Regions from separate parts of the Chromobacterium sp. INPA-IVC genome, predicted to be linked through region 2. Evidence: predicted binding sites of a transcription regulator. Region 2 holds the regulator's gene; the other holds the start of a gene.
What was found. The regulator FliA, encoded in region 2, starts transcription of late flagellar genes. The targets are predictions, from matches to a motif close to GCTAAAGNTNNNNNNNNNNCNGCCGATAAT.
Positions count from the first base shown of each region.

Region 1: a site for FliA is predicted at 2,723-2,752, ahead of ACX17K_RS05990 (LPP20 family lipoprotein). Genes of this name have one in related genera too.

Region 1 is NZ_JBTNLS010000003.1:116,981-122,593, reverse strand. It holds gene ACX17K_RS06010 (isochorismatase family protein) at 58-609, shown strand; gene ACX17K_RS06005 (DUF1737 domain-containing protein) at 689-901, shown strand; gene ACX17K_RS06000 (EamA family transporter) at 888-1,793, shown strand; gene ACX17K_RS05995 (GlxA family transcriptional regulator) at 1,786-2,700, shown strand; gene ACX17K_RS05990 (LPP20 family lipoprotein) at 2,814-3,536, shown strand; gene ACX17K_RS05985 (flagellar assembly protein T N-terminal domain-containing protein) at 3,536-4,825, shown strand; gene ACX17K_RS05980 (extracellular solute-binding protein) at 4,953-5,613, shown strand, end outside.
Region 2 is NZ_JBTNLS010000010.1:144,689-150,301, forward strand. It holds gene ACX17K_RS19480 (exonuclease domain-containing protein) at 1-564, shown strand, start outside; gene ACX17K_RS19485 (flagellar motor protein) at 617-1,366, opposite strand; gene ACX17K_RS19490 (RNA polymerase sigma factor FliA) at 1,417-2,163, opposite strand; gene ACX17K_RS19495 (MinD/ParA family ATP-binding protein) at 2,160-3,044, opposite strand; gene flhF (flagellar biosynthesis GTPase FlhF) at 3,035-4,486, opposite strand; gene flhA (flagellar biosynthesis protein FlhA) at 4,500-5,613, opposite strand, start outside.

The DNA.
Region 1 (5,613 bases), on a different contig from region 2:
TCCTGGCGCTATCCGCCTTACGATGCTGTCCATATCCACACCGCCGGGAGAGGCGAAATGAAAAAGACCGCATTGTTGGTGATCGACGTCCAGGATTCCTTTCTTCACCGTCCGTACTGGGAAGAGAGCGAACTGCCCGCCTATCGCGAGGCTCAGCTCCGCTTGATCGCCGGCGCCGAGGCGCGCGGGGTGCCGGTCGTCAACATCTTCCATACCGATGACGATGCATCGTTCCGGATCGAGTCCGGGCTGGTCAAGCCGCAGTCCTGGCTGACGCACAAGCCGGTGGCGTCTTTCGTCAAACGCGTGCACAACGCGCTGACCGACTCGGGGCTGAAAGATTGGCTGGAGCGGCGAGACATCCGCCGCTTGGTCATCTCCGGCATCCGCACCGAGCAGTGCTGCGAGACCACCACCCGCGTGGCGTCCGATCTGGGCTACGAGGTGGACTTCGTCACAGAGGCGACGCTGACTTTCCCGATGACGCATGCCGGCAGCGGCGTGGTTTACAGCGCGGCCGATATCCGCGCCCGCACCGAGCTGGTGCTGGCCGGGCGCTTCGCCACCATCGTCACCGTGGAGGAGGCGCTGCGCCGGATGGAAGGCTGATCTGGAGCGCCGGGCCGCGCTTGCGGCTCGGCATGTCCATGGAATAGAGTGGTGCGAATAGTCATAACAAGGTGAAACCATGCCCGCAGATACGAGCAACATCCCGCCCGACGGCCTGCCGGCTTATCGGCTGCTGACCGGACCTGACGATTCCGCCTTCTGCAAGCGGGTCAGCGAGGCGCTGGCGCTGGGCTACCGGCTGTATGGCTCGCCGGCGGCTACTTTCAACGGCGAGCGGGTGATCGTCGCGCAGGCGGTGCTGTGGCCGGGGAGCGACCATGCCGCTGGCTGACGTGGCGCAGGCGCTGGCCATCGTGCTGGTCTGGGGCGTGAATTTCGTGGTGATCAAATGGGGCGTGGCCGGCGTGCCGCCGCTGTTGCTGGGCGCGTTGCGCTTCACGCTGGTGGCGCTGCCGGCGGTATTCATCGTCAAGCGGCCGGCGCTGCCGTGGCGTTACCTGGCGCTGTACGGGCTGACGGTGGGCGTGGGACAGTTCGGCTGCCTGTTCACCGCGATCAAGCTCGGCATGCCGGCCGGCCTCGCCTCGGTGGTGCTGCAGTCGCAAGCGTTCTTTACCCTGTTGCTGGCCCGGGTCTTCCTGGGCGAGCGCTGGCAGGCCAGCCAATTGGCGGGGCTGGCGCTGGCCTTGGGCGGCCTGGCGCTGATAGGCATGGGCAAGGGCGGCAATATGACGGCGCTGGGCTTCGGCCTGACCATCGCCGCCGCCACCAGCTGGGCGGCGTCCAATATCGTGGTGCGCGCGATCGGCCGCGATGGCTTCAAAGTGGAGCCGCTGGGGCTGGTGATCTGGTCCAGCCTGGTTCCGCCGATTCCTTTCCTGCTGCTGTCGTGGCAGATGGAAGGCGGCGAGCGCATCGAGGCGGCGCTGCGCGGCTTCGACGGGCAGTCGCTGTTCGCCGTCGCCTACCTGGCTTTTGTCGCCACCATGTTCGGCTATGGCTTGTGGAGCCGCCTGCTGGCGCGGCACGCCGCGGCCAAAGTGGCGCCATTCTCCCTGCTGGTGCCGGTGGTGGGCCTGCTGGCTTCGCACTGGCTGCTGGGCGAGAGCCTGACCGCCGCGCAATTGGCCGGCAGCGGGCTGCTGATGGCCGGTTTGCTGGCGACGGTGTTCGGCGGCAGGCTGCTGGCCTTGGCCGCATCCAGGAGAACCAGCCGTGCGTGACGTTTATTTCGTGCTGTCGCCCAGCGTCTTGCTGCTGGACTTGGCCGGGCCGGCCGACGCTTTCCGTCTGGCGGGGCAGCAGGGCGCGGACTTTCGCCTGCATTACATCGGCGCGTCGGAGACGGTGTATACCTCGCTAGGCTTGCCGCTGGGCGGCCTGGCGCCGTTGCCGGACCAACTGCCGGAGGGCGCGGTGGTGGTGGCGCCGGGGTCGACGCCGTCCGTCGAGGCCTATGCCCGGCCGGAGGCGAGGCGCATCGTCTCCTGGATGGCCGAGCGCCGGCGCCAGCCGGGCGTCTCTTGGGCCGGCGTCTGCTCCGGCAGCCTGCTGTTGGCGGAGGCTGGCTTGTTCGATGGCCGCGCCTGCACCAGCCACCATACGCTGCTGGAAAGGCTGCGCGCATTGGCGCCGGCCGCCCGGGTGCAGGAGAACCGGGTATTCGTCGCCGACGGCCCGTGCTACAGCAGCGCCGGCATCACCGCGGGCATCGATCTGGCGCTGCATCTGATCGCCGACTTGGCCGACCCCGCGATCGCCCGCGCGGTGGCGCGCGAGATGGTGGTGTATTTCCGCCGCTCGCCGCAAGACCCGGAGTTGTCGCCATGGCTGGCCTGGCGCAACCATCTGCACCCGGCCCTGCATCGAGCCCAGGACCTGATCTGCGCCGACCCGGTGCGCGATTGGCCGCTGGACGAGCTGGCGGCTAAAGTCCATGTCAGCGCGCGCCATCTGTCCCGGCTGTTCCGCGACCAGGCCGGCGTTTCCGCGCACGATTACCACCGCGCGCTGCGCCTGGCGCTGGCCGAACAGTGGCGTTCGGCCGGTCTTGGCAAGGAAAAGGCGGCGTTGTCGGCCGGTTTTTCCTCGGCCAGGCAGATGAGCCGGGCCGCCGCCGCGCATGACTGAGAGACTCCGCATGCCGTCCGCTTCTCAAGTTTCATCAGTTATTGCCGATGTTTCAGGTTGACGAGCTCCGGGAATGGTTCATACCATTCCATCAACACCTATCGGTAATTGCCATGAATACAGTCCGTCGTATGCCCCGCCTCGCCTTGTTCGCCCTGATGGCCGGTTTGACCGCCTGCGCCACTCCCGCCCCGCAGACGTCCGCGATGTCCGCGCCGACGCCGATGAAGGAAAGCGGCTCGGTGCCGTCGGGCGTCGGCTATGTAGGCTCCGGCGACGAGACGGCCAGCGGCGAGGAGGTGAGGGTGGTGGTCAAGGAAGTGAATCCCTTTCAGCCCATCGTCGTCCGCGTGACCGGCTCCGGCGCCGCGCCCTACACCAACAGCCTCACGCCGTCCCAGCGCAAGCTGCTGGCGATGCGCGCGGCCCGGCTGGACGCTTTCCGCGCGATCGCGGAACAGGTGCAGGGCATGAAGCTGGTCGGCAACAGCTCGGTATCCAACATGATCGCCAACAGCGATAGCTTCCGCACCTATGTGGACGCCTATCTGCGCGGCGTCACCATCGTTTCCACCGTGATGAAGCCGGATGGCACCAGCGAGGCGGTGGCCGAGATCACGCTGGACCAGGAGTTCTACAAGCAATTCCGCCACTCCATGGAAAAGACCGGCAGCGTGATGCAGGCGTCCAAGGAAACCGGCACCGCCGGCGCGCTCTGTCCGGAAGCCAACTGCGGCGCCACCAAGATCGTGCCGGCCCCGGCGGCCGCGCCGGCGCCCGCCGTCATGACCGTTTCGCCAGCCCGCTACAGCAACAATTTCTACGTGACCCAGTAATGACGCGAATCGCTATCCGCGCCGCCGCCCTTGCGGCGGCATTTGTTTTGTCGGGCCCGTCGCAAGCGGAAATCCTGACCGCCGAGGGCGTGGCGCCGCTGGACAACGGGCCGGTCGCCGCGCGGGAGATGGCGATACAGGACGCGTTGAAGCTGCTCTCGATCCGGCAGGGCGCGCGCATCGAGTCCACGCAACTGATCGATGCCGGCCGGCAGGGAGAGTCCAGCACGCTGAGGGCCTTGTCTCCGGTGCAGGGCGCGGTGCGGGTCGTCAACGAATACGCGCAGGGCAAGCTTTACCACGTCAAGGTCGAAGTGGACACCGGCCCGGCCAAGGCCGCTCCGGCGCCCGCGCCGGAGCGGCGCGGAGACCCGGCCTGCCAGATGCCGGTGGGCCGGTCGCTGAAGCGCAAGCTGGTGACCACGTATTTCGACGTCGCGCATCCGGCCGACGCGTCCGATATGCCTGACCTGGCCACCGCGCTGCCGACTGAGTTGGCGCGCAGGCTGGCGCATAACAGCATGCTGGTGGTGAAGGACGCCAATACCGTGTCGGTGCTGGCCGACAGCCGCGTTTCCGAGCCGGATGCCGGCTGGCAGGTCGCCAGCCAGTTGGGGCAGCGGGAAAACGTGCAGTTCGTGGTGGCGGGCCGGGTGCTGTCCACATCGGTGATGGACAAGGGAATGCGCAAGTCCTTGTTCGAATCCAACAATACCAGCCAGCAGGGGGCGTTTTACAACGGCCCCTTCGCCGGCATGTTCGGCGGCGGCGTCAAGTACGTGCCCACGCAGCGGCAGTTCGATCTGGAATTCTGGATATACGACGGGTTGACCGGCTCGCTGATCGCCAAGGATAGGGTCAGCGGCATCGTCAATTCGAAAGGGCCGGTGATTTCTGCCATTCCGCAGCCTTTCGCCTCGCTGGCGTTTTGGCAGGGAGAGTACGGCAGGCAGGTGGATAAGCTGCTGGACAATGTGTCGGACCGCATCGAAAGCGTGATTTCCTGCATCCCGTTCTCTGCCCGGGTGGTGAGGCTGGAAGGCAAGCGCGTCTACATCAACGCCGGCCTGCTGGACGGCATGGCGGTGGGCGACAAGCTGCTGCTGTACAAGCGCTCGAGCGGGCAGCCGCTGCGCGACCTGATTTCCGGCCGGGAGCTGGGCATGCCGGAAAGCCTGAACGGCGATGTGACGCTGACCCAGGTCCAGCCCAATTTCTCGATAGGCGTGACGCAGGGCAGCGCCCGCGTGGCGGAGGGGGATTACGTCCGCTTCGGAACGGCGCGCTGACGGTGGTTTTTTCTGCCGGAAGTTCCGCCGTTTTCAATTTATTTTTGTATTGATAAGTATTATCAGCTGGTGTTACGGTGCTTCCCGCACTTCGCTTTTCGTCTCAATCGAGAACAGGGGATACACCTTGAAACAGCAACTGATGTTGGCCGCCGCGCTGGCGGCCGTGGCCGGCCCCGCGCTGGCCGAAGAAGTGGTGGTCTACAGCGCGCGCGGCGAGCAACTGCTCAAGCCCATCGTCGAGGCCTACAAGAAGGAGACCGGCGTCAACGTCAAGCTGGTGTCCGACAAGGAAGGTCCGCTGATGGAGCGTCTGCGCGCCGAGGGCCGCAACAGCCCGGCCGACCTGCTGCTGACGGTGGATGCCGGCAATCTGTGGCAGGCCGAGCGTTTGGGGCTGCTGAAGGCAGTCAAGTCGCCGGTGCTGGACGCCAACATTCCAGCCCACCTGCGCGATCCGGCCAACCAGTGGTATGGCCTGTCCATCCGCGCCCGCACCATCTTCTACAACACCCAGAAGGTGAAGCCGTCCCAGCTGTCCAGCTATGCCGATCTGGCCGATCCCAAGTGGAAAGGCAAGCTCTGCCTGCGCACCTCCAAGAAGGTGTACAACCAGTCGCTGGTGGGCATGATGCTGGCCGAGATGGGTCCGGCCAAGACCGAGCAGGTGGTCAAGGGCTGGGTGGGCAATCTGGCCGCCGCGCCGTTCCCCGACGACACCAAGATGCTCGAGGCCATCGCCGCCGGCCAGTGCGAGGTGGGCATCGCCAACACCTACTATTACGGCC
Region 2 (5,613 bases):
GTCCATAATCCGCGGGCCAGGATGATGGGCGAGGTGTGCACGCTGCAGCTGCAAGCCGGCGACGACGCTTTCGCTCGCCCGGTCCCGGTATCCGCCCGCGACATCGACTTCACCCGCACCGCCGATCTTTACGGCTTGTTCCGCCACGCGCGCGAGGCGCGCAAGGCGCTGGCGCAGATCGCGCTGGCCCAGGGGCTGTGCCAGTCGGTGTTGGGCGTGGAGCAGGTGACCAGCCGCAAGGGCGCGCCCTGCGCCGCCTACCGGATTCGCCGTTGCCGCGGAGCCTGCGTCGGCGACGAGGGCGCCGACAGCCACAACGCCAGATTGCTGGCGGCGCTGCAGCGGCTCAAGGTCAAACCCTGGCCGTTCGAGGGCGCGGTGGCGGTGGCGGAGCGCGACGAGGTGTGCGGCGATGTGGTGGAGCACCTGTTCGACCGTTGGTGCTATCTGGGCAGCCGCCGCAATGGCGGCGCGCTGGAGGGCGAGCCGGCTTTCGATCTCGATTACTACAAGCTGCTGGAGAGCGAGCTGCGCAAGCCGGATAGGGAGCTGGTGACGTTGTAGATGAGAAAGGAGCGGGCGGTGGCGCCTGCTCCTTTTTTTAAATCAAGGGGGATTACTCGTGCATCGCCAGATAGCCGCGCAGCCGGCTTTCGATGATGCGGGGGTTCTCGCCGTTGGCGATCGCCACCACGCCTTCGACCACCAGCTCCTTCATTGCCACTTCGGACGCCACCAGGTGTTTGAGCTTGTTGCCCATGGGCAGGAAAAACAGGTTGGCCGAGCCGACGCCATACACGGTGGCGACGAAGGCCACCGCAATGCCGCCGCCCAGCTTGGCCGGGTCGGACAGGTTTTCCATCACGTGGATCAGGCCCAGCACCGCGCCCAGGATGCCCATGGTCGGCGCGTAGCCGCCGGCTGACTCCCAGATGCGGGCCGCCTGCTTGCGGGCGTGCTCGAACATGCTGATTTCCACTTCCATCACTGCGCGCAGCGTGTCCGGCTCGGTGCCGTCCACCAGCATCTGCATCGCCTTCTTGGTGAAGGGATCGCGCTGGGTGGCGATCAGGCCCTCCAGCGCCAACAGGCCGCCCTTGCGCGAGGTCTGGCTCCAATTGATGACCTCGCGGATCATTTTCTCGTGGTCGAAGTTGGGCGGGCGGAATATCCAGCGCAGCATGCGCAGGCCGGCCATGAACTGTTTGGGCGTGCTTTGCAGCATCACCGCGCTGGTGGTGCCGCCGATGACGATCATGAAGGCGGTCAGCTGCATCAGCGAGCCGATGCTGCCCCCTTCGATGGCCTGGCCGGCGATGATGGCGGTCAGGCCCATTACAATGGCGATAAGACTGATCTTGTCCACAAAAAGGTTCCGTTATCGATCTGGTCTGAGACCCGGCGCGAGGTCTTCCCTTACAGCCAGTCTTTCAATTTTGCGCGCAGACGGGCGATGGCCTGGCTGTGCAGTTGGCAGACGCGGGATTCGGTAACGCCGAGCACCGCGCCGATTTCCTTCAGGTTCAGTTCTTGTTCGTAGTACAGCGCCATCACCAACTGGTCGCGTTCCGGCAGGAACTTGATCGCGCTGATCAGTTGCTGGCGGAAGCTGTCGTCGGAGAAGGTGGCCAGCGGGTCGGGCGAATCCTCGTCGGCGACATTGGTCACCGGATTGTGGCTGCTTTCGTCGTCGCCGCCGTTGAAATCCTCGAAATGCAGCAGCGTGGTGCCCTTGCAGTCGCCGAGCATCTCCTGGTACTGCTCCAGCTCAATGCCCATTTCTGCGGCGATTTCCGACTCCAGCGGCGAGTGGCCCAGCCGCTGCTCCAGCTTGGAGATCGCTTCCTCTATCTGGCGGGAGTTGCGGCGCGCCTGGCGCGGCAGCCAGTCCTCGCGTCTGAGCTCGTCCAGCATCGAGCCGCGGATGCGCTGGCTGGCGAAAGTCTCGAATTGCACGCCCTGGGCGGGATCGAACTGGCGGGCGGCTTCGATCAGGCCGATCATGCCGACCTGGACCAGGTCGCCGAGCTCCACCGACGCCGGCAGACGGGCGATCATGATGCTGGCCAGCTTGCGCACCAGCGGGGTATAGGCCTCCACGTCGATCTCGACGCTGGGGGCTGCTGCGGCATAGCCCGATCGGCGGAAGGACGGAAAGGTCATAAGGGTTTGGCTCCATCTGCCTCGGCCCAATCGCGCGAGGCGGCAATCAGCAAGTCCATGTATCCGGTACTGTCGCGGCTGGTTTCCGGCGCGTCCCACTGCGGCAACACCGCCGACAGCTGCGAGAAGGCTATCGCCGCCTCGCTGTCCGGGAAGGCCTCCATCAGCGGCCGGTGCAGCGTCTGGCTGCGGCGCACCGCGTTGTCCTGCGGCACGAAGCCTACCCAGCGCAGCGAGACGGTCAGAAATTCGCTGGTGACCGCCGACAGCCGGGTGAACAGCTCGTGCGCTTCTTCCAGATGCCGCGCGCGATTGACCAGCACGTTGAAGCGCTGGCGGCCGTAGCGGCTGGCCAGGCGCTTGATATTAGCGTAGGCGGCAGTCAGCGAATCGGCTGCCGGCGTTAACACCAAAACCAGATTATCGGCGACGCTGGCCGGTATCGGGTCGCGCACCGGGTCGGGCGCGTCGATCAGCAGCGCAGACGCGTCGCGCTCCTGCGCGCCGAATTCGCTGCCCAGCCGCAGCCACAGCTGGGTGGAGAATAGCGCGCGTTGCTCGGGCTGCGCATAGAGATTGATCAACTGAACGCCTTGCCGCGACACCACCATCATTTCGTCCAGACCGCCCACGCTGACCACCTGGCTTTCCAGCGTGGCGGTGGTGGGCACGCCCAGGCGGCGGGTCTGCACCTGGCCCAGGCAGCAATCCACCATGATGGGGCGCAGGCCGGCGTAGGCGAGGCCCAGCGCGAGCTCGGTCACCACCGTGCTGGTGCCGGAGTGTTCGGAGCCGATGAAGGCGAAGCTGGGCGCGCGCTGCCGCTGGGCGGCGAGCAGGCGGAGGCTGGCGGCCTGGTCCTGCATGGCGTTCATAGCCATCCGGCCTGCGCCGCCTGCATGATGGACATTTCATCGGCCTGCAGCGCGAACGGGGAGGCGATCTGCTGCGCGCGCATCGCGCGGTCGACCAGAAAGGCGGCGTTGGCCGAGTGCAGGTCTTCCGGCACGCGCTGGCCGTTGGTGACGTAGTAGAGCTTGAGCCGGTTGCGGATGATCACGTCCAGGCTGGGGCCCTGGGCCACCGCCTCGTCTATCTTGGACAGGATGCACCCGGACAGGCCGTCGCCGCGGTAGCGCTTCACCACGTCTTCCAGCGTGTGGCCGTCGGTGTTGGCGGCCAGCAGCAGCAGCCGCTCGATCGGCCGGCCGGCGGTGCGCAGCATGTCGATCTGCGCCAGCACGCGCGCGTCGCGCTGGCCCATGCCCACGGTGTCGATGAACACGATGTGGCGGTTGGACAGGTCGGCCAGCGTCAGCTGCAGGTCGCCCTCGTTCTGGATCGAGAACACCGGCACGCCCAGAATCTTGCCGTAGATGCGCAGCTGGTCTTGCGCGCCGATCCGGTAGCTGTCGGTGGTGATCAGCGCCACGTGTTGCGCGCCGAAGCGCATCGTCGCGCGGGCGGCCAGCTTGGCCACGGTGGTGGTCTTGCCGACGCCGGTGGGGCCGACCAGCGCGAAGATGCCGCCGCGGTCCATCACCTCGCGGTCGGCGTCCGCGCATTTCAGATTGTGGGCCAGCGCCGAGCGCGCCCATTTCACCGCGACCTCGGCCTGGTACTGCGCCGGCATCTTCTCGATCAGCTGGCGGATCAGCTGGGCGGAGAAGCCCATGGCCAGCAGGTGCTTGAACAGCTCCAGCCGGTTGGGCGCCTTGCCCTCCATGTCCGACCAGGCGAAGCTGGCCAGCTGGCTTTGCAGCAGGCTTCTGAGCAGCTTGATCTCGTCGCCGATCTGTCTGAGTTCCTGGGCCATCTGTTCCTGCTCCTCGCCATTGGCCGGCGGCGCGGCGGGTTCCGGCGCGGACGGCCTCGGGGCGGCGCGGGCAGGCGCCTGCTGTACCGGCTGCACGGCCGCTTGCATCGCCGGCTGGGCCACGGGCTGCGGCGGCGCGTAGGTGGGTTCCACGCGCGGCGGCGCGGTTTCCAGCCGGGGCGGGGCGGGGCTTTCCAGCGGCTCCACCGGCATCGCGTAGGTGCGGGCGATGGCGCGGTTCATCGCGCTGCCGTTGGCTTGGGGAATCGGCGCGGGTTGCTGCGTCCGGTTGACCGCGGGCGGGGCGTTGCGCGGCGGATGCTTGCTGCTGGACGTGGACAGCGTGCTGGCCAGGTTGGCGACGTCCGCGTCGGCCACCGCCATGATTTCCACACCGCCGCCCATCGTCGGGCGATTGGACAAAATCAGGGCGTCCGCCCCCAGTTCTTCGCGAACTTGCCTGAGTGCGTCTCGAGTGGTTTTCCCGAAGAACTTTTTCACCACCATTATTGATTAGCCCTTAGCCCTTGCTGCCGCCGATTACCGCAATTATACGAATGGATTTATTGTCCGGAATCTCATTATGCGAAATCACACGCAATTGCGGCAATGCCCGGCGCAGGAAACGCGCGAGCAGCGGCCGCAGACCCGGCGCCGTCAGCAGCACCGGATTGTATCCCTGAATCTCCACCTGCTCGGTCTGCTGAGCCGCGCTTGACAGCAGATTCTCCGCCAAACCCGGCTCCAGTCCGCCGCCGGCTTTCGATTGAACCGCCTGCATCAGCACGTTTTCCAGCTGCGGCTCCAGCGTCATCAGCGGCAGTTCGGCCTCGCCCGGGAACAGTTGCTGGACGATCACCCGCGACAGCGCGGTGCGCACCGCGCTGGTCAGCTCGTCGATGTCCTGGTTTTGAGGCACGTGGTCGGCCAGAGTTTCGACGATGGTGCGGAAATCGCGGATGTGTATGCCTTCCGACAGCAGCTGCTGCAGCACCTTCTGCAAGATGCCCACCGGCACCACCTTGGGCACCAGGTCTTCGATCAGTTTCGGCGACTCCTTGGCCTGATGGTCGATCAGCGCCTGGACTTCTTCGCGGCCCAGCAGCTCGGCGGAGTGGGTCTGCAGCAGGTTGGAGATGTGGGTGGCCACCACGGTGCTGGCGTCCACCACGGTATAGCCCAGGCTCTGCGCTTCCTCGCGCTTGCCGGCGTCGATCCACACCGCCGGCAGGCCGAAGGCGGGGTCGGTGGTGGCGGTGCCGGCGATCTCCTTGCTGACCATGCCCGGATTGATGGCCAGGAACTGGCCGATGAAGGCCTCGCCCTTGCCCAGCTCCACGCCCTTGAGCAGAATGCGGTAGGCATTGGGCTTGATTTCCAGATTGTCGCGGATGTGCACCGGCGGCACCAGAAAGCCCAGGTCCTGGGCGATCTTCTTGCGGATGCCGCGGATGCGGCGCAGCAGCTCGCCGTCCTGGGTGCGGTCCACCAGCGGGATCAGCCGGTAGCCGACCTCCATGCCCAGCTGGTCGACGTGCTGGACGTCGTGCCAGCCCACTTCGGCCGCTTGCTGCTCCGGCGCCGCCGTCGGCTGCGCGGCGGCCTGCAGTTCCCGGGCCAGCTTCTGTTTGCCG